Regions from separate parts of the Pseudoalteromonas sp. AOP31-A2-14 genome, predicted to be linked through region 2. Evidence: riboswitches for the same ligand, from Rfam matches in the RefSeq annotation. Region 2 holds a riboswitch; the other holds the start of a gene.

Region 1 (8,926 bases), 1.8 Mb from region 2:
TTTTTACATGCACGAGTGAGTGTCTTATGTAGCTTGCCACCACGAGCCTTGTCTCTGTAAATATATTGATAAATTGTTTCATGATGTAAAACGACCTGTTTCTCTAAAGCTAAGCGGCCTGCCACTTGCTCAGGGGAAAGTCCGTCATGCAACAATTTATTAATCCAGTGAGTGACGTCCTCTGTTAACTTACTTGCTTTGAAAGATGACTTACGTCTTTGTTCAGCAAAGTTATTGGCTTGGTTAGGCCGATAGCCTTTAAGTCCTTTATTGCGTTTTAGCTCTCTAGAAATAGATGACGGTGAACGAGTTAGTTCTTCAGCTATCTGCTTTTGGTTATTTCCTGCTTTTATTAACGCGTAAATCTGGTATCTTTCTTCTTGTGTCAGCTGTTTATATTTCATTAAAGCAATTTCCTTTGGCGAGAAAATGGCCGAATTATAACAGCTGGCCATCTAATCTGAGAAATTGCACTTATTATCCGAATTTAGGAACTATTAAGCCTAGACTGCACTCTAGTAATATAGATACCTTTCATAAATCAGTATAAATTTAAAGTTATTGCCACATTAAGAAAAATAATTTTTAATTAAATTAGATAAAATCTTATGATGAATTAATTTAGCTCAGATATTTATTTAATTACTATATATCGTTATATCGTTGAAAAAAATACAAATTTTTAAATGTGCAGATGTAAACTATTTTAATTAACAATCCCTACATAACTCTTACCTGTTGGATTCAAAGTTATTACAACTAATAGATTGACTCATTAAGTTAACATTATTTCGCAGAAAATAAGTGAATTTTATTGTATCTTTTTGCTTGAACTATTTTTTTTGTACTGCTAGTCTACTTTGCGAAATGGAATAGCATCGTACTACATAGTGTTTATAAGCACTTTAAGTGATTTTAACTTATGTGTGAGATGCGCATATAACTACCCTTATCAAAAAGCCAAACTTGGTGCGAGCCAAGGACGGAAAGCCACGGGTCTCCTAAAGGAAGTTCTATCAGGATGATAGCCGGGTTGCTGAACATTACTATTAATTAATTTTAAATGTGAGGCATCTTTACAATGAATACATCAAACGAAAACTCTGCACCTTCTGAAAGTGTAATTGATTATCAATCTTCTGAGAATACTATTTACGCACGCCTTGACAAAGGTTGGTCTACTGATTTAGCAAATAAACCTATCTATAGCTGGACAGAACTGCTTAGCGGAATATCAAATGATACAATCAATCATGAAGCCATTGAAAATATAAGCAATTTTACTGGATCCTCATATGGGGACATCATTCAAGGCTCAAGCCTTGATGAAATTATCAATGGTATGGGCGGTAACGACTATATTAATGGGGGTGCAGGTGCTAACTCTTTATTCGGTGGAGAGGGCGACGATTTAATCAAGACCGGTGGGGGCTGGGGTAATTTTGTTGATGGTGGTGAAGGTATCGACACTTTGAACTACTATGGGCAAACTGACTCTCAAGGTGTCTATGTGCGCATGGATAAAGGTTGGGCCACTGATTATCAGAATAAACTTGATTACTCTTGGACCGAAATCAATTCTAAAATAGCAGCTGGTACAATTGATTTTGATTCATTTGAAGGTATTGAGAATTTTACAGGTACAGAGTTTAAGGACGTTATTCAGGGCTCGTCTGGTGATAATATAATTAAAGGTGGGGGTGGTTCTGATTTTATGAATGGTGGTGATGGCTTCGATATAGCAAGCTATTATGGAACAACTGCTAATGGTGCAGGGGTCAATGTAAGGTTAGATCAGGGCTTTACAATTAGTATGAGTGACAAGTTGACACATTCATGGACTGAGCTACTCCAAGCAGTCAAAACTGGTTCTATTGAGGCTGATAAACTAGTTAATTTCGAGGGAGCCATTGGTACACAATATAATGATGTATTGCAAGGTAACAGCGGAGATAACCTTTTAGAAGGTGCACAAGGTGACGACTACCTTAGTGGAGGTAAAGGAGACGATATCCTAATCGGTGGCAGCGGTATGGACTTGCTTGTTGGCGGTGAAGGGAATGATACCTTCTTCACTGATGAATCAGATAAAGGTGTTTTCGGTGGTGAAGGGTTGGATATCATTGCAAACATGAATGACGATAATGGCGATCATGTTGTCGATGTTGACCTATCAGCATCTAAATTCAACAGTGTAGAGGGCTTTGTTGCTGATAGAGAAAGTTCAGTTGATTACAATGTAAATGTATCATTGGATAAAGTTGCTGCACAGTCAGAAGGTACCTACGATGATATGTTCTTCGCTATCGGAGTAGATACTTTAACTTTTGCTGAGAGCGCTACAGAACAATCAACCCAAGAGTTAGAGGGCTCTTATGAAGCCGAGCTTGTTGCATTATTAGGACTAGATTCAGCAACCGAGTTGCAAGAAACTGTTTATGCTACTGATAATAATACAGTTACAGTAATTGAGGACATTATTAATGATTCTGACTCAGAGATGGGTGGGTTTGACTCTGCAGGTTTCATGACTGAAGACTCAATAGCTTACGCTTAATTAAAATAAACATCAAAGCAGCAGCCAATATGGCTGCTGTTTTTATTAATAGGATTTGATGTGGAAAAAATTAAGCGTCATATTATTAGCCGTGTTCGATGGGCCTTTTTTTTTAGTTTTCTGACTAGGGGCTGTTGATCTTTGTAGTACATATATCAATCAGCCCACATTGGTAGCCACATCATAGTAAATGCTAAAGCGAGCATTGAATGATAATTTCGTTCAAGCTTTTCATACCGCGTGGCTATCCCTCTATATTGCTTAATACGGCCAAATGCATTCTCAACCAAGTGCCGATATTTGTACATGCACCAGTCAATATCTTCATTGCCTACTAAACTGTTGCCCTTACGTGGAATAACGGGTGTAGCGTTATTATCACGAACAAACGCTCTCAGTTTTTCACTGTCGTAGCCTTTATCTGCGACAACCATATTACTTGTTGGGCAATTAGCTACGAGTGACTCTGCATGGACGATATCATGCGTATTCCCACAGGATAATTCATAATAAACAGGCAACCCTCCGCTATCGACTGCAAGATGAATTTTCGTAGAATTTCCACCTCGGCTCTTTCCAATTGATTCATTGTCAGCAGTTCTTGCACCGCAACTATGTTGATGAGCCCTGACAATACTGCCATCAATGAAGACCCAATCCATGTCCGCATCACGAGATAATGCGCGAAACAGTTCATTCAAAATCCCTTTTTTGGACCATAAATTAAACCGTCTGTAGATAGCACTCCAACGGCCAAAATCAGAAGGTAAATCTCGCCATGGAATACCTGTGCGCATCTTATACAGTATGCCTTCGAGCGTTTTTCTATGGTTGGGCTTATTATAAATTCGACCACTTAAGTACATTACTTTTGATAAGACATTCCATGTCCCGTCTGTTAACATTAATCTTGGCATGTAGGTTCGGTGTAAAGTTTTCTGGCGAATTCAATTATACCTTATCTTCATGCTGTTTGTTTTTCATACCACAAAGATCAACACGCCCTAGCATTCTAATGTTAGTTGTACCTATCTATTCATTACAAGTTTTCGATCGAGTATTAAGTTCATTTAGTTTAGATACGTTATACCTTTTAACCATAATCGCCTGTTGGTTGGTCGTTGTTTATGGTGTATTAGATTGGGCTAAGCAACGACTCCTGTATGCAAGTGCAAATGAGTGGCGTAAATATGCGAATACAGTTTGCGCGGAGCAATGCTTTGCGAAAGACGATAACGGTAAATTAGTTAAGGATATTAAATTAGCAGAGAATGGCCTACAAAATCACGTTTCTTCAGTTACCGACCTCCCTTGGACTAGCATATTTTTATTTGTACTACTAATAATACACCCCACATTTTTCTATATTGCGGTAGGAAGTATTGCAGTGTTGTTAATACTTGCTTGTATCAATTATGGATATAGTAAACGTGCCAGTGCACAGAAACCATCCAAAGATATTCAAGAGTCTATTTTAACTGAGTTGAACTATTTTACTTCTTCAGGGTTAATTACACCTATTGTTGTGATCTGAACCAATAGTTTTGGACACCTCATTAAGTGAGTAAACTAACTCATAGAGGTGAAACATGACAACTAAGACCAAACGTAAATCCTATTCAGAAGAATTCAAAGAAGAAGCACTAAAGCTGGCGAGTAAAGTAGGTTTTGCTCAAGCTGCCAGAGAATTAAGTGTCGCAGAGTCCCAGCTTTACTATTGGCGAACTGCTGCTCTGAAAAAGGCATCTACATCAGATAGAGAAAGTACGTTAGCTACCGAGAATGCTCGTTTGAAACGCCAACTAGCGGTGCAAGCAGAGGAGCTAGACATATTAAAAAAAGCCGCCACCTACTTCGCGAAAAATCAAAAATAACACGATTTGAATTTATGCAAAGCTACCGAAGCACATTCAGCGTTATCAGAATGGCTAAGGTACTTTGTGTATCGCCAAGTGGGTTTTATGCATGGATAAAATCATGTGAGCACGTGTGTAAGCGCAAACAACAACAGCAAATGTTAGATACTCAGGTCAAAGCCGTATTTGTTGACAGTAAAGAGCGAGACGGTGCGAGACGTATCCAAGTCGAGCTGGCGGAGCAAGGGAATAAACATGATGTAAAAACCATCAACAGAAGCATGGGACGTCAGGGTTTAGTAGCTAAAGCAGCTCGTAAATTCAAGTCGACCACCGACAGTAAACACAATTTACCTGTGGCCCCTAATTTACTTGAGCAGAACTTTACCGCCGATAAGCCCAACCAAAAATGGGCAGGTGATATCACGTATCTAATGACCAGCGAAGGATGGCTTTACCTCGCTGTGATTATCGACCTGTACTCGCGCTCAGTGATTGGTTGGTCAATGAGTACACGCATGACATCATCTTTGGTGTGTGACGCCCTGCAAATGGCTATCTGGCGCCGAGGTAGACCTAAAGATGTCATTGTACATAGTGATAGAGGCAGCCAATATGCTTCCCATGCTTATCGTGATTTATTAAGCGAACATCATTTAATGCAAAGTATGAGTCGTAAAGGCAACTGCTGGGATAATGCGTGTGTGGAAAGCTTCTTCCATTCACTCAAGGTCGAAGCCATCCAATATGAGCCTATTATGAACCGAGAAACCATGAGGCAGCATGTATTTGAATATATAGAAATTGATTACAACAAAAAGAGAAGGCATAGTGCGTTAGGCTATTTAAGCCCCGAGAAATTTGAACAACTAAATGTCGCTTAACGAAGTGTCCACTAATGATGGTTCAGATCATTGAGTTGTGGCGTAAAAGTACGGATAAAAACAGCGCTAATCAACATACATATAAAACACAAACTTTGAACATAAGTAGCTTTTCTAAAACATACCGTTTACTCGTTCAGATAGCAGTGACATGCGTAGGTGTATCTTATGTACTTGAGCAAGAACTTTCTGTTGGCGGTATGATTGCCGCAAATTTAATTATTGGCAGAGCGCTTGCTCCTTATGAACAATCGGTTATGCAATTACAGCATTGGGTTACCTGTTTTAATGCTTGGAAAAGGTTGACCAAAGAAGGTGCATTAGTAGATATTCAGTTAGAAACCGAGCCTCCTATACCTAAAGGAAGTTTAATTGCTGAAAAAATTATATATAAATATCCTAACGCAAATAAAGTCTTCATTAAGCCTTTCAGTGCTCAGTTTAATTATTCACATGCGATCGTTGGCTCGAATGGATCCGGCAAGTCTACGCTATTGAAAATTATGTCAGGCGAGAATACACCGTTTTCAGGTGAAGTTAGAATAGCGGCTAGTCAGCTATCTAATTGGAGTTTTAACACAAAGCAAAAAATTATTGGTATTTATAGATCAGATCTCCCTATTTATAAAAGTACGATTATAAATAATATGTCGACAGATCCAAACCTTCATAATTCTATTATCCAATTATCACAGCAACTTGGCTTGCATGAAAGAATAATGCAACAAGCGCAGGGTTACGATACTGAAATATTAGATGTCAAAAATCAATTAAGTAGTTCTGAAATTCAATTAATATTACTTATAAGAGCTTTGTGTAATAACCCTCATATATTTATAGCTGATAATATTGATGATCATCTAGATAGTAAAGCAGAGTTAGCATTGATTAAAATATTAGAAAAACGCGACACACTTGAACAAATAACAATTTACAGTGCGAAAAAAATGAACTTACTTAGCAAAGCTAAAAATATTCTTTATTTAGAGGCAGGTAATGTCAAATTTCATGGCAGAACTGCTGATTTTTTTGCAAGTAGAAATAAAATAAAAGAGGTTAGTAATGGATAAAAACGCGAGCCGAAAATGGTTGTTCGTTTGTTTTACCATTTTTTTATTTGGTTTTGGGACTTTTATAACTTGGGCTGTGATAGCACCGCTTAGTTCAGCATCAATTGCTGCTGGCAGCGTAGTTGTCAAAGGTAATAAAAAGAGTGTACAACACTTAGAAGGTGGAATTATACAAGAAATACATGTTGAAGAGGGACAGTATGTTAATAGAGGCGATGTATTATTTAAACTAGCAAAAGAGCAGGCACTCAATTTATTTGATCAAACACAAACACAATATCAGTATGCAAAAGCTGCGTTTCAGCGTATACAAGCTGAGTTGTCAGGTATGGAAACATTAAATTTTAGTGGGTTTGATGAAAGCAACAAAAAAATAAAACAGATGCTCGATTACCAAATTGAGCAATTTTATGCAAATAAGCATAAATTAAACAGCCAGATTTCATTACAACTTGAAAAGCAAGAGCAAAGCGCACAGAAACTAAAAACTTTATTAGCAAAACAAACATCAGATAGGAAGCAATTAAAAATAGCAAAAGAGCAAGTAGCTATGTATACGGAGCTTGAAAAAAAAGGCTACTCATCAAGATCTCAATTTTTAGCGGCACAGAGTAATCAAGAGTCGATTCAGGGAAGACTTAACGAATACGACGGGCTAATTCAGCAAGCTCAAGGAGCTATTAATGAATCTGAGTTAGCTTTGGCTAATATTCGCATTGAAAATCAAAAGCAACTAAGAGAAGTTTTTGAAAAGCAGCAAGAGCTGTTAAGTGTAAGGCAATCTGAATATATGCGTGTTAAAGATGTATTAGATAGAACGACAATAATTAGCCCAATCTCAGGTTATGTTGTAAACCTTTCTGTGAATACATTACAAGGTGTTATTAGCCCAAGACAAAAATTATTAGATATTGTACCTGATAATGACACGGCTAGCGCATTTTAATCCCAGACTCTAACAGGGTTGAGCGGTAATCATCGTCTAGCCCTGCCATTTTCTTTTTCCTCGCCATACTTGCTGACTTAGATGCATCTTGTTTAAAAAGCGCCATGGCTATCTTTCGCATTACATTAAACATTAATGGCCCTTGAAGTTTGCGTATTCTCGATTCATCTTCTCTGAAGTTCATATCAAGCATCCAATGCATGCTTTCAACCTGCCAGTGACTGCGTACTGCATTGAGTGCTTGCGCTGCATTTAAGTCTAATGAACTTATATACCAGCGTGTTTCAGTGGTATCCGACCCTGCCGACTTATCATGAACTTCAGCCCTGACCTTAATAATACTCGTTAAGCCAGGCCAACGATAATCCTTGCCTAGCCAGCTTTTATCTATAAGTAACTGCTGGCATGTACGTGTTTCAACACGCCCATGTCCTGAGCTTATTTCGGTATGTTCATCACAATTATGCTTAGTTAACCTTTCACGCTCGCACTTGTGCCACCACGCTTCTAGTTCCTTTTGCATGCCTGAATGATTACCTTTAAGTGCAAGAATATAATCTGCTTTTTGTTGGATGATTTGTTTTGCTATTTCTTGTTGGCATCCCATCGCATCTAACGTAATGATACTGTTTTCAATATCGAGCAGGGTGAGTAATTCTGGTATTGCGGTGATTTCATTTGTTTTATTATCAACAGCCGTCTGCCCAAGCACTAACTGGTGTTGGCAACTCCATGCACTGACCGTGTGTAAGGCACTTTTTCTGTCTTTTGTGGTAAATGAACGCCGTGCGGTTTTGCCATCGATAGCGATGATATCTGCACCTGTAGTTTCAATCAGTGATGATATCCAAGATTGAAATGCCCTTTCTATTTCATTTGCTTTTAACCGACACATGACGCGAGCAATCGTGTCATGTTTTGGAATTCCTGCGTTGAACGTGCCGTATTTTTTTAACCAATCAAGCTTTAGGTGCCCAAAGTCTTCAATATCTTCCCATCCTTCTGCACCAGAGAGTACAGCGCTAATAGAAAGGAGAAGAATATCGATAAGTTCATGCTTTTTACAACGTTCAATGCGAGGATCTGTAATTGAATTAAAATGTTTCAGAAAAGTAGTGCTCATATTTATGCGACCAAGTAATTATTATGCCTTGATCTGATCACTACTTGCTCTATAAGTTCAATTTATAATGATCTTGCCGTGCTGATAATGATGATTTACTAGTAGAAGTATTGCTTAATCCAAAAGATATTGAGTCAGTACATAAGGGGATGAAGGCTAAAGTAAGGCTTTCCTCATATAATATGAGGCGAGTTGCTCCTATAGATGGACTTGTTGAGAATGTTTCTGCTGACAGAATATACGACGAAGAAAAAGATATTTCAGCGTATAAAGTGAAAGTAAAGATACAGGATAAGCCAGAAGCCATTGAGCTTTATCCTGGTATGCCTGCCGAAGTTATGATTTTACTTGAACAAAGAACACCGCTTGATTACCTTTTGTCGCCACTATTACAGTTAAATTATAATGCATTCAGAGAAAGTAGCTAAAAGATAATATATATAAAACTAATCATTTAGGATGTATGTTGTTTTGTTTTTGTTGTAATTGG
Region 2 (8,926 bases):
TCGCTGATTTACCACTAACTGAACTTAAGCATATAGCTAATCAAGTTGAAGATGAATTATTACAGCTTTCAAATGTATCGTTGGTAGTAAACGATGTTCCCCTTGATGAAATTGCCATTGAAATCGAACCTGATACCTTACGACAATACAACCTAACGTTGACTGATGTAGCTGATGCAGTACGTCGTTATTCGGCTAACTTTTCAGCAGGACAATTAAAAACAGACTCGGGAGTTATTTCTGTTCGGGTTGAGAACCAGCTTTATTCAGGTGAGGAATTTCGCCAAATTCCAGTTAAAATAGGTGAAAATGGCGCAAAAGTACTATTGCAAGATATCGCCGTAATTAAAGATCAGTTCACTGAGGGTGAACGCTATTTTAAATTTAACGGTGAAAATGCGGTTTATATGTCGGTTAAGGCAACGGAAGAGCAAAGTATTATTCCGGTTGCGGATTCAGTTAAGGCATTTATTGAGCAAAAAAATAAGCAGCTACCGCCAGGTGTCCGGTTAGAACCATTAATGGATATGACTTACTACCTTAACGCGCGCTTGGATATGATGGTAACTAACCTATTCCAAGGGGCTATTTTGGTTGCCATTATGTTATCCATATTCCTGCGCTTTAAACTTGCTTTATGGGTAATGATTGGTCTGCCTGTATGCTTTTTAGGCGCAATGATGATGATGCCGATGTTTGGAGTCACCATTAATATTCTATCACTGTTTGCCTTTATTATGGTACTGGGGATAGTGGTGGACGACGCCATTGTCATCGGCGAAAGTGCTTACACCGAAATAGAGAAAAAAGGCGGTGGTGTCGTCAATGTCGTTAATGGTGCTAAAAAAGTGGCTACTCCTGCTACCTTTGGCGTATTAACAACAATCGCGGTATTTGCCCCATTTACGTTTTCGGATGGCCCTGAAGGTGCTTTCTTCTACGGTATTGCTGTAGTCGTTATGCTGTGCTTAGTATTTAGCTTAATAGAATCGAAACTTATATTACCGGCACATATTGCGCATACGCACTTTGCACCAATTAAGGATAATAGTTGGCGAGCTCGTTTTAATAGGCATTTTTTCGGCTTTGTGAACGGCCCATATAAACGTTTTATAGTACGCTGCGTAGAGTGGCGTTGGGTCGTCATGTTTATATTTATAGCGCTATTAATTGTCACGTTTGGACTTATTTCATCTAACCAAGTGCGTACTGGTTTTATGCCAAAAATACCGCATGATTTTCCACAAATAAATTTAGAGATGAACGATAATGTCTCTGATCAGCAAACCATTGACGCTATTCGTGAAATAGAAGCCATGGTAATCGCTATTGATAAAGACACCGAACGTGAATATGGCCAAAAGCTAATCAGAGACGTACTAGTATTTAACCAAGAGCGTACTGAAGCGATGTTACTTGCGCCATTAGTTGAAGAAGACTTACGTCCTTATAATGCGTTTGAATTATCACGGCGCTGGCGTGAAGTAATGCCTGATATTGCAGGTGTAAAATCACTCACTATTTATGATGATGTTAATAGCGGCGGTGGTGGCGGTGGAGTCAGCAATGATGGCGAATTTGGTTACCTATTATTTGGCTCTGATATTGATACCTTAAATGATGCAGGTCGGCGTTTTATTCAGCTATTACAACAGCAAGAAGGCTTATTTGATATTAGCTCGACGATTGATCCTGCTAGCAAAGAAGTACAAATGAGCTTAAAGCCCGTTGCCTATGATTTAGGGCTAGATTTAGCTGCAATTGCTAATCAAGTTGGCGCAAGCTTTTATGGGGGCGAAGCGCAACGCGTTATTCGCGGCGGCGAAGAAGTACGAGTAATGGTACGTTACCCCAAATTGACTCGTGAAGCATTTTCGTCATTAAAACACGCTGTAATTACGACACCACAAGAGCAAGAAGTATTACTGGGTGATGTGGTTGAGTTGACTGAAAAAGCAGGCATTAGCTATGTTCGCCGCGAAGGTGGCTATCGTACAGTGTATGTATACGGCAACATCGATGAAGAAGTCATTGAACCAAATGAGGTCATTAAGCAAGTTAAAGAAAAGTTATTGCCACAGCTTAAAGAAGAATTTCCAAGCGTTAAATCAGAGCTAGGTGGTGCAATTGAAGAGCAACAAGCCCAGGCGAATGATCAAGTTATGTTTTTTGCTGCGGGCATGATTATGGTTTATATATTACTCGCTGTTCCGCTAAAAAGTTATGCACAACCATTAATTGTAATGTCGGTTATCCCATTTAGCTTAACGGGTGCTATTTGGGGGCATTTTTGGTTTGATTTAGATATAACCTTAATGTCTGGGTTTGGCTTAATTGCAGCAGCCGGGGTGGTGATAAACGACTCTTTAGTTATGACTGATTTTGTCAATCAAGCGCGCCGTGAGGGCGTAGCGATTAAAGATGCTGTTATTGAAGCGGGTTGTGCGCGCTTTAGGCCTATTTTATTAACCTCAATTACCACCTTTGCAGGTGTATTACCAATTATGTTTGAAACGAGTCTACAGGCTAAATTTGTTATCCCAATGGCGGTCGCGCTTGGTTTTGCGGTGATGTTTGCTACTTTGATTACACTGCTTTTAGTGCCGTGCTTATATATGATATTAACCGATGTGGGCGGAGTATTTAAAAAAGGTTTTGCAAAAGTTAAAGGCATATTCTCAGCTAAAAAGAACGCGCCAGCAAACAGCTAGTTTGTTGGAAAAAAGCGAATAATAGACTCGGTTAAAAAGCCAGTGCCATCGCACTGGCTTTTTTAAGTGTTAAGTATTGGTTTTTTATGGCGATTACATTCTTTTGTTTGATTTGTAATAATGGCCAAATTATACTTCAGCTAGTTTTGGCAAACTAGCTGAAAGGTTAGGACGCAAAGTTTCCGGTCTAAGGCTTTATGTAACAGTAAAGCTAAGATAACGGAGCCGCTGTACAACGAGTTTTTCTTCGTGTTGTATATCAATCGTCCTACTAATAAAGGTCTTTATTTTTACTTACTAAAAGTATTACAGCCTAAAACAGGCCATAGATCGTTGTAGACCTTGGCTTGGCAACAAGTTTTGCATTAACTGTTTCCCCCTAATGCTATTTTAGCATTGTTTTGGCCCACTCACTTGAGTGGGCTTTTTTCTGCGTATTTAAAATTATGATAAACTCAGTTAATCATAATTTTAAATTGGTTTATCTGTGGCTCAAACAAACTTATTGTCTTTACTTGAAAACTCCCCTGTTGCGCGAAAAAAACAGCACACATTATCAACACATCAGCAATCTCGGATAGATAACTACTATTGGATGCGTGACGATAATCGCCAAGACCAAGAGATACTAACGCACTTAAAAGCTGAAAATGATTATTGTGAAGCTCAACTCGCGGCTATTTCACCGCTAAAAGAACAAATTTTTACTGAGTTAAAAGGGCGTATCGTTAAAGACGATAATACCGTGCCAGTTAAAGACGGCCAATATTGGTACCACAGCGAAGTGCGCGGTGATGATGAATATGCGCGCCACTACCGCAGTACTAATATGCAGGCATCTGATAAAGCATTACTACTTGATGTAAATGCCCAAGCCGAAGGCTTTGAATTTTATGAGCTTGGCGATATAGCGGTTAGCCCTAATGAGCAACTGTTGGCTTATTCTGATGATACTGACGGCAGACGAATTTACACTGTAAAATTTAAGCATATTAATGATGATAAACAGCTTGCAGACGTGCTTGAAAACACGGAAGGCGAAGTGGTGTGGGGTAATGACAATAAAACTGTTTTTTATGTCAAAAAAGATGCTCAAACCTTATTGGGCTTTCAAGTGTATCGCCATATATTGGGCACTGAACAAGCAAAAGACGTATTAGTATATGAAGAGCACGATCGCAGCTTTTACATGGGGTTAGGTAAAAGTCGCGACGAAAGCTTAATTATTATTGATTTGGCTAGCACGCAAACTAACGACACTTGGGTGCTTGATGCTAATCAACCGTTAGGTAAATTTAAACAGTTAATAGCGCGCGAAGACGATCACGAATTTGATATTGATAAGCTGGGCGATACTTATTATATAGTGAGTAATTGGCAGGCCAAAAACTTTAAATTAATGACGGCAACAGCACAAACAATTCATAATAAAGCTCAGTGGCAAACCCATACTGAACACCGTGAAAATGTGCTACTTGAAGGAGTCGAGATATTTAACGACTACCTAGTACTTACCGAGCGCGAGCAAGGCCAAATTCGCTTTGTGGTGGTTAATAAAGATCAGCAACGTTTAGTACTTAAATTTGAAGATCCTTGCTATTACGCTGCTATTGCAGTTAACCCTGAGCCGAATGCCCGCTTTGCGCGGATTTACTACTCAAGCTTAACTACGCCAGGTTCACTATATGAGGTTGACTTAAGTAATGGCGCTAAGAAACTATTAAAACAGCAACAAGTATTGGGTGATTTTAACAGCCTAAATTACGCCTCAGAACGCATGTTTGTGACCGCCCGTGATGGCGAGGAAGTACCCGTATCACTTGTTTATCGTAAAGATTGCTTTAAAAAAGATGGCACCAATCCGCTATTACAATATGGCTATGGTGCGTACGGTATTACTATTGATCCGAGCTTTTCGGGCAGCTCCCTAAGCTTGCTCGACCGCGGCTTTGTATATGCAATAGCTCATGTCAGAGGCTCTGAAATGCTGGGTAGGCAATGGTATGAAAACGGCAAAATGCAGCATAAACAAAATAGCTTTAGTGACTTTATTGATGTTACAAAAGCATTAGTGAACCAAAACTACGTAGCAAAAGATAAGGTATTTGCATCTGGTGGCAGTGCGGGTGGCTTATTAATGGGCGCAGTGGTTAACCAAGCACCCGAGCTATATTTAGGGGTTGGCTGCCATGTGCCATTTTTGGATGTACTAACCACCATGCTTGATGAATCAATTCCGCTTACCACTAATGAATATGACGAGTGGGGGAATCCTAACGACGCTGAATATTATAATGTTATTTCTAACTATTCACCGTATGACAATATTAAAGCCCAAGCCTACCCTAATATTTTAGTGACTACCGGTTTACACGACTCGCAAGTGCAATACTGGGAGCCGATGAAGTGGGTGGCGAAAATGCGCGAATATAAAACGGACGATAATATTTTAGTGTTTAAAACGGATATGGATGCTGGCCACGGCGGCGCATCAGGAAGGTTCAAAAGCTTAGAAGAAAAAGCCCTCGAAATGGCATTTTTTATCGCATTATTGCAAAGCTAAGTTAGACATATAAAAACATCGCCATAATAATGTAGGCGATGTTTTTATTAATTTTAGTTTAATGTTGCAGTGTCAGGCCTGTGGCTTAATCTAGGTAAGCCTTTAGCATCCACACTAGCTTTTCTTGTTCTTTAATATAATCGCTCATTAATGCCGAAGTACCTTCATCGGCCGCCTCGCCAGCTTGCACTAAAATATCACGCTGCATTTGTATTAGTGTACTGTAGCCTGCTAGTAGGTTTTCAACAGCAGCCGTGCCATCACTGATATTTTTAGCTTCTTGTATTTCACTTGCTTTTAAGTATTCAGAAAATGCATGGATAGGTGCACCATCTAACGTTAAAATACGCTCAGCTACTTCATCTACTTTTTCAAGCAGTAGGTTATAAATCTCTTCAAACTTAACGTGCAACTCAAAAAAGTTACGACCTTTGATATTCCAATGGAAGCCGCGCGCATTCATATATTGAATTTGATAACTGCTTAATAAGGTATTGAGTGACTTTACGATATCTTCACTTTTAGCACTGTTAAGACCAATAGCGTTTACCTGTGACATATTTCTCTCCTTAAATAACCGTTAAGATGTTTACATTTAGTATTGTCTATTAATTCACTTTCGTAAAATGGTTAAAACAAATTAGGGTGATAGTTTTAATCAATCACCCTATATTAGATGGGGTCCGCTTTGTAAAAAACCACTATTAGAGGTGTAGGTAATAAAAAAATCATATAAAGTATGATCTAACGCAACATTAGCTACTCGTTTTGCATATGATTGTAGTCCTAAATTCGGATAATAAGTGCAATTTCTCAGATTAGATGGCCAGCTGTTATAATTCGGCCATTTTCTCGCCAAAGGAAATTGCTTTAATGAAATATAAACAGCTGACACAAGAAGAAAGATACCAGATTTACGCGTTAATAAAAGCAGGAAATAACCAAAAGCAGATAGCTGAAGAACTAACTCGTTCACCGTCATCTATTTCTAGAGAGCTAAAACGCAATAAAGGACTTAAAGGCTATCGGCCTAACCAAGCCAATAACTTTGCTGAACAAAGACGTAAGTCATCTTTCAAAGCAAGTAAGTTAACAGAGGACGTCACTCACTGGATTAATAAATTGTTGCATGACGGACTTTCCCCTGAGCAAGTGGCAGGCCGCTTAGCTTTAGAGAAACAGGTCGTTTTACATCATGAAACAATTTATCAATATATTTACAGAGACAAGGCTCGTGGTGGCAAGCTACATAAGACACTCACTCGTGCATGTAAAAAGTATAAAAAACGCTATGGAAGCTATGATAAACGTGGACAGATAGTTAATCGAGTCAGCATTGATGAACGCCCAAGTATTGTGGATTCAAAGTCTAGGATTGGTGATTGGGAGGGCGATACAGTGATAGGTAAAGGGCGTAAAAATGCGCTTGTCACAATGGTTGAACGTAAAACGTTATATACAGTCGTTCACAGAATTGAAAGCAAGCATGCGAAAATAACAGCCGATGCGCTGATCACGTGTATGACACCATATAAAGGTAAGGTTATTACCGTGACGTTAGATAATGGAAAAGAGTTTGCTCACCATGAGCATGTTGCACAAAAATTAGAAGCTGATGTGTATTTCGCTCATCCCTATTCATCATGGGAGCGGGGCATAAATGAGAATACCAACGGCTTACTTAGACGCTTCTTCCCCAAGGGAACTGACTTTATGGCGCTAAGTGAAGCAGAGATACAGGCGGCAGTTGATAAGCTCAACCATCGGCCAAGAAAAACAAGAGGGTATAAAACCCCTCATGAATTATTTACGGGGCAATCAGAAGTTCTGGTGGCTGCATAATGATTGCACTTAATACTTGAATTCAAGAGTTATTACGGTGTGGATCGTAGTAAGTTAAGGCGGTGACTACTTTTTAAGTAGTAATTCAGTAATGTAATTCATTACTTGTCGTGAATAAATCATACTGGTGTGGCTTAAGTGAAATACCTTGTGTTCAGCCATACCATTAATTTTTGTTTCGTTAAGGAGTACCGTACCATCTGATTGACTGCCTTTGGCGATTAAAGGCATAAGGCCAATAGGTAAGTCGCCCGCAATACTGTATAACTTAGCGTTAAAAGGCCAGTCACCATTTTCGGAAAGTAAAAAATCGACACTATTTTTTAAAAATACATCAAAGCCTTTTTGCTGCATTTTTTGCGCAATATGGCTGCCTTTATGTGGTGTACCTAAAGTAATTACTTTTTCAACATTTTGGCTTTGGAGTGAGCCTTCAGCAAGGTATGCTCGCGCCACAAGCCCTCCCATTGAATGGCACACAAGGGCAGTGCTTTTATTATCTATAAAAGTATCAAGCTGTTCAAAAATAGCTGCGCGATCAGGATACAGTGTACTATAAGTAAGATTGAGGATATTCATCCCAGACTTTTCGAGTTGTGAACATAAAGGGCGCATTACAAAGCCCGACATATACAAACCATGTAATACCACAACTTGTTTAACAGTCATATACCCTCTTAATTTAGTGAATCTAGCATTACATTAATTGTACAGGTTTTATTTCAATATTAGCTGAATCAGAGCTTACCCATACATCACCATCCTGGATAGTAATAGTTAGTGATATATTACGGTCAACTAACTCTGCTAGTGATTGTGTTGCAGCAAAGTCTAAACTAAAAATGCTCAAATTTTTAAAGTCGTGCAGTTTTTGTTGATATTTTTTCCACCAAACTGCCTGGTTATTTTCACCATAAGTATACAGCACTACATTTTTAGATTTATTACAGGCTTTTTTAACGCGTTTTTCATCAGGTAAACCTAGCTCAACCCATAGTTCTATTTCATTGCTATAATTTTTATGCCAAATTTCAGGCTCATCGTCAGCAGATAAGCCTTTAGTAAACTCAAGCCCTTCACACACATTTAGTGCATAAGCAAGTAAACGTACCATTAAGCGTTGTGCGTTTTCAGATGAATGCTGCGCCAACGTTAAATTAAAGTCTTGGTAAAGGTGGCGGTCCATATCGCTTAGCGATAATTGCGCTTTGATGATAGTAGATTTAAGAGCCATAGCGACCTACTTGAAAAAAATTTGCGTCAGTATAGCGCAATTTTCTTTGCAGATTATGCTTTTAAATAGATAACTATAGTAAGAAGGAAAAGGGATGAAATAAAGAAAGCTTAATCGTATTTATAGCTCGTGACTGAGCATATTAAGCTTTTATACAAATAGGCGCGTGTTAATGCATATAATCTGCATCAACACACGCTGCACTTTTAACGTTAATTATTCGCTATCACGTGACATACTTAGTATGCGGTCACGTAATTGCTCATCTTGTTGCGCTTGTTGTGCAATAACGCTGTATTCTTCAACACTTAAACCGGATTTTTTTACCGCTTCAAGCATTTCACTTTGTGCTTGTTGCTGAATTTCCTGCGCTTTCTCGGTATCTTCAACGCCCTGAAATTTAGCTTCGTACTTGCTATTTATTTGACTGATTGAGTCCATAGCCATACTGAATTTTAATAATTTAGCGTCACTCATCTCAACCGATTGCTGTTGCATTTGTTGTGGCGCACCTGAGTTGGCATTGGCCATACCTGCAGCAGTAGATAAAGATAATGCGGCGATACATAGTGCAAT

Evidence for each region. A riboswitch is a leader RNA that binds a small molecule or an ion and turns the genes downstream of it on or off. The one in region 2 is predicted to bind cyclic di-GMP.
Region 1: another riboswitch for cyclic di-GMP. It lies ahead of ACT3S9_RS08935 (calcium-binding protein); the one in region 2 lies ahead of ACT3S9_RS00675 (S9 family peptidase).

The regions. Positions count from the first base shown of each region.
Region 1 is NZ_JBQSXI010000001.1:1,937,143-1,946,068, reverse strand. It holds gene ACT3S9_RS08940 (IS30 family transposase) at 1-404, opposite strand, end outside; cyclic di-GMP riboswitch class I at 950-1,041, shown strand; gene ACT3S9_RS08935 (calcium-binding protein) at 1,082-2,557, shown strand; gene ACT3S9_RS08930 (IS5 family transposase) at 2,713-3,474, opposite strand; gene ACT3S9_RS08925 (hypothetical protein) at 3,573-4,091, shown strand; one part of gene ACT3S9_RS08920 (IS3 family transposase) at 4,147-4,402, shown strand; one part of gene ACT3S9_RS08920 (IS3 family transposase) at 4,402-5,297, shown strand; gene ACT3S9_RS08915 (ATP-binding cassette domain-containing protein) at 5,312-6,367, shown strand; gene ACT3S9_RS08910 (hypothetical protein) at 6,360-7,313, shown strand; gene ACT3S9_RS08905 (ISAs1 family transposase) at 7,300-8,436, opposite strand; partial or broken gene ACT3S9_RS08900 (HlyD family efflux transporter periplasmic adaptor subunit) at 8,532-8,864, shown strand.
Region 2 is NZ_JBQSXI010000001.1:152,741-161,666, forward strand. It holds gene ACT3S9_RS00670 (efflux RND transporter permease subunit) at 1-2,711, shown strand, start outside; cyclic di-GMP riboswitch class I at 2,850-2,944, shown strand; gene ACT3S9_RS00675 (S9 family peptidase) at 3,199-5,274, shown strand; gene ACT3S9_RS00680 (Dps family protein) at 5,360-5,833, opposite strand; gene ACT3S9_RS00685 (IS30 family transposase) at 6,148-7,116, shown strand; gene ACT3S9_RS00690 (lipase family alpha/beta hydrolase) at 7,183-7,785, opposite strand; gene ACT3S9_RS00695 (YaeQ family protein) at 7,814-8,350, opposite strand; gene ACT3S9_RS00700 (DUF4168 domain-containing protein) at 8,567-8,926, opposite strand, start outside.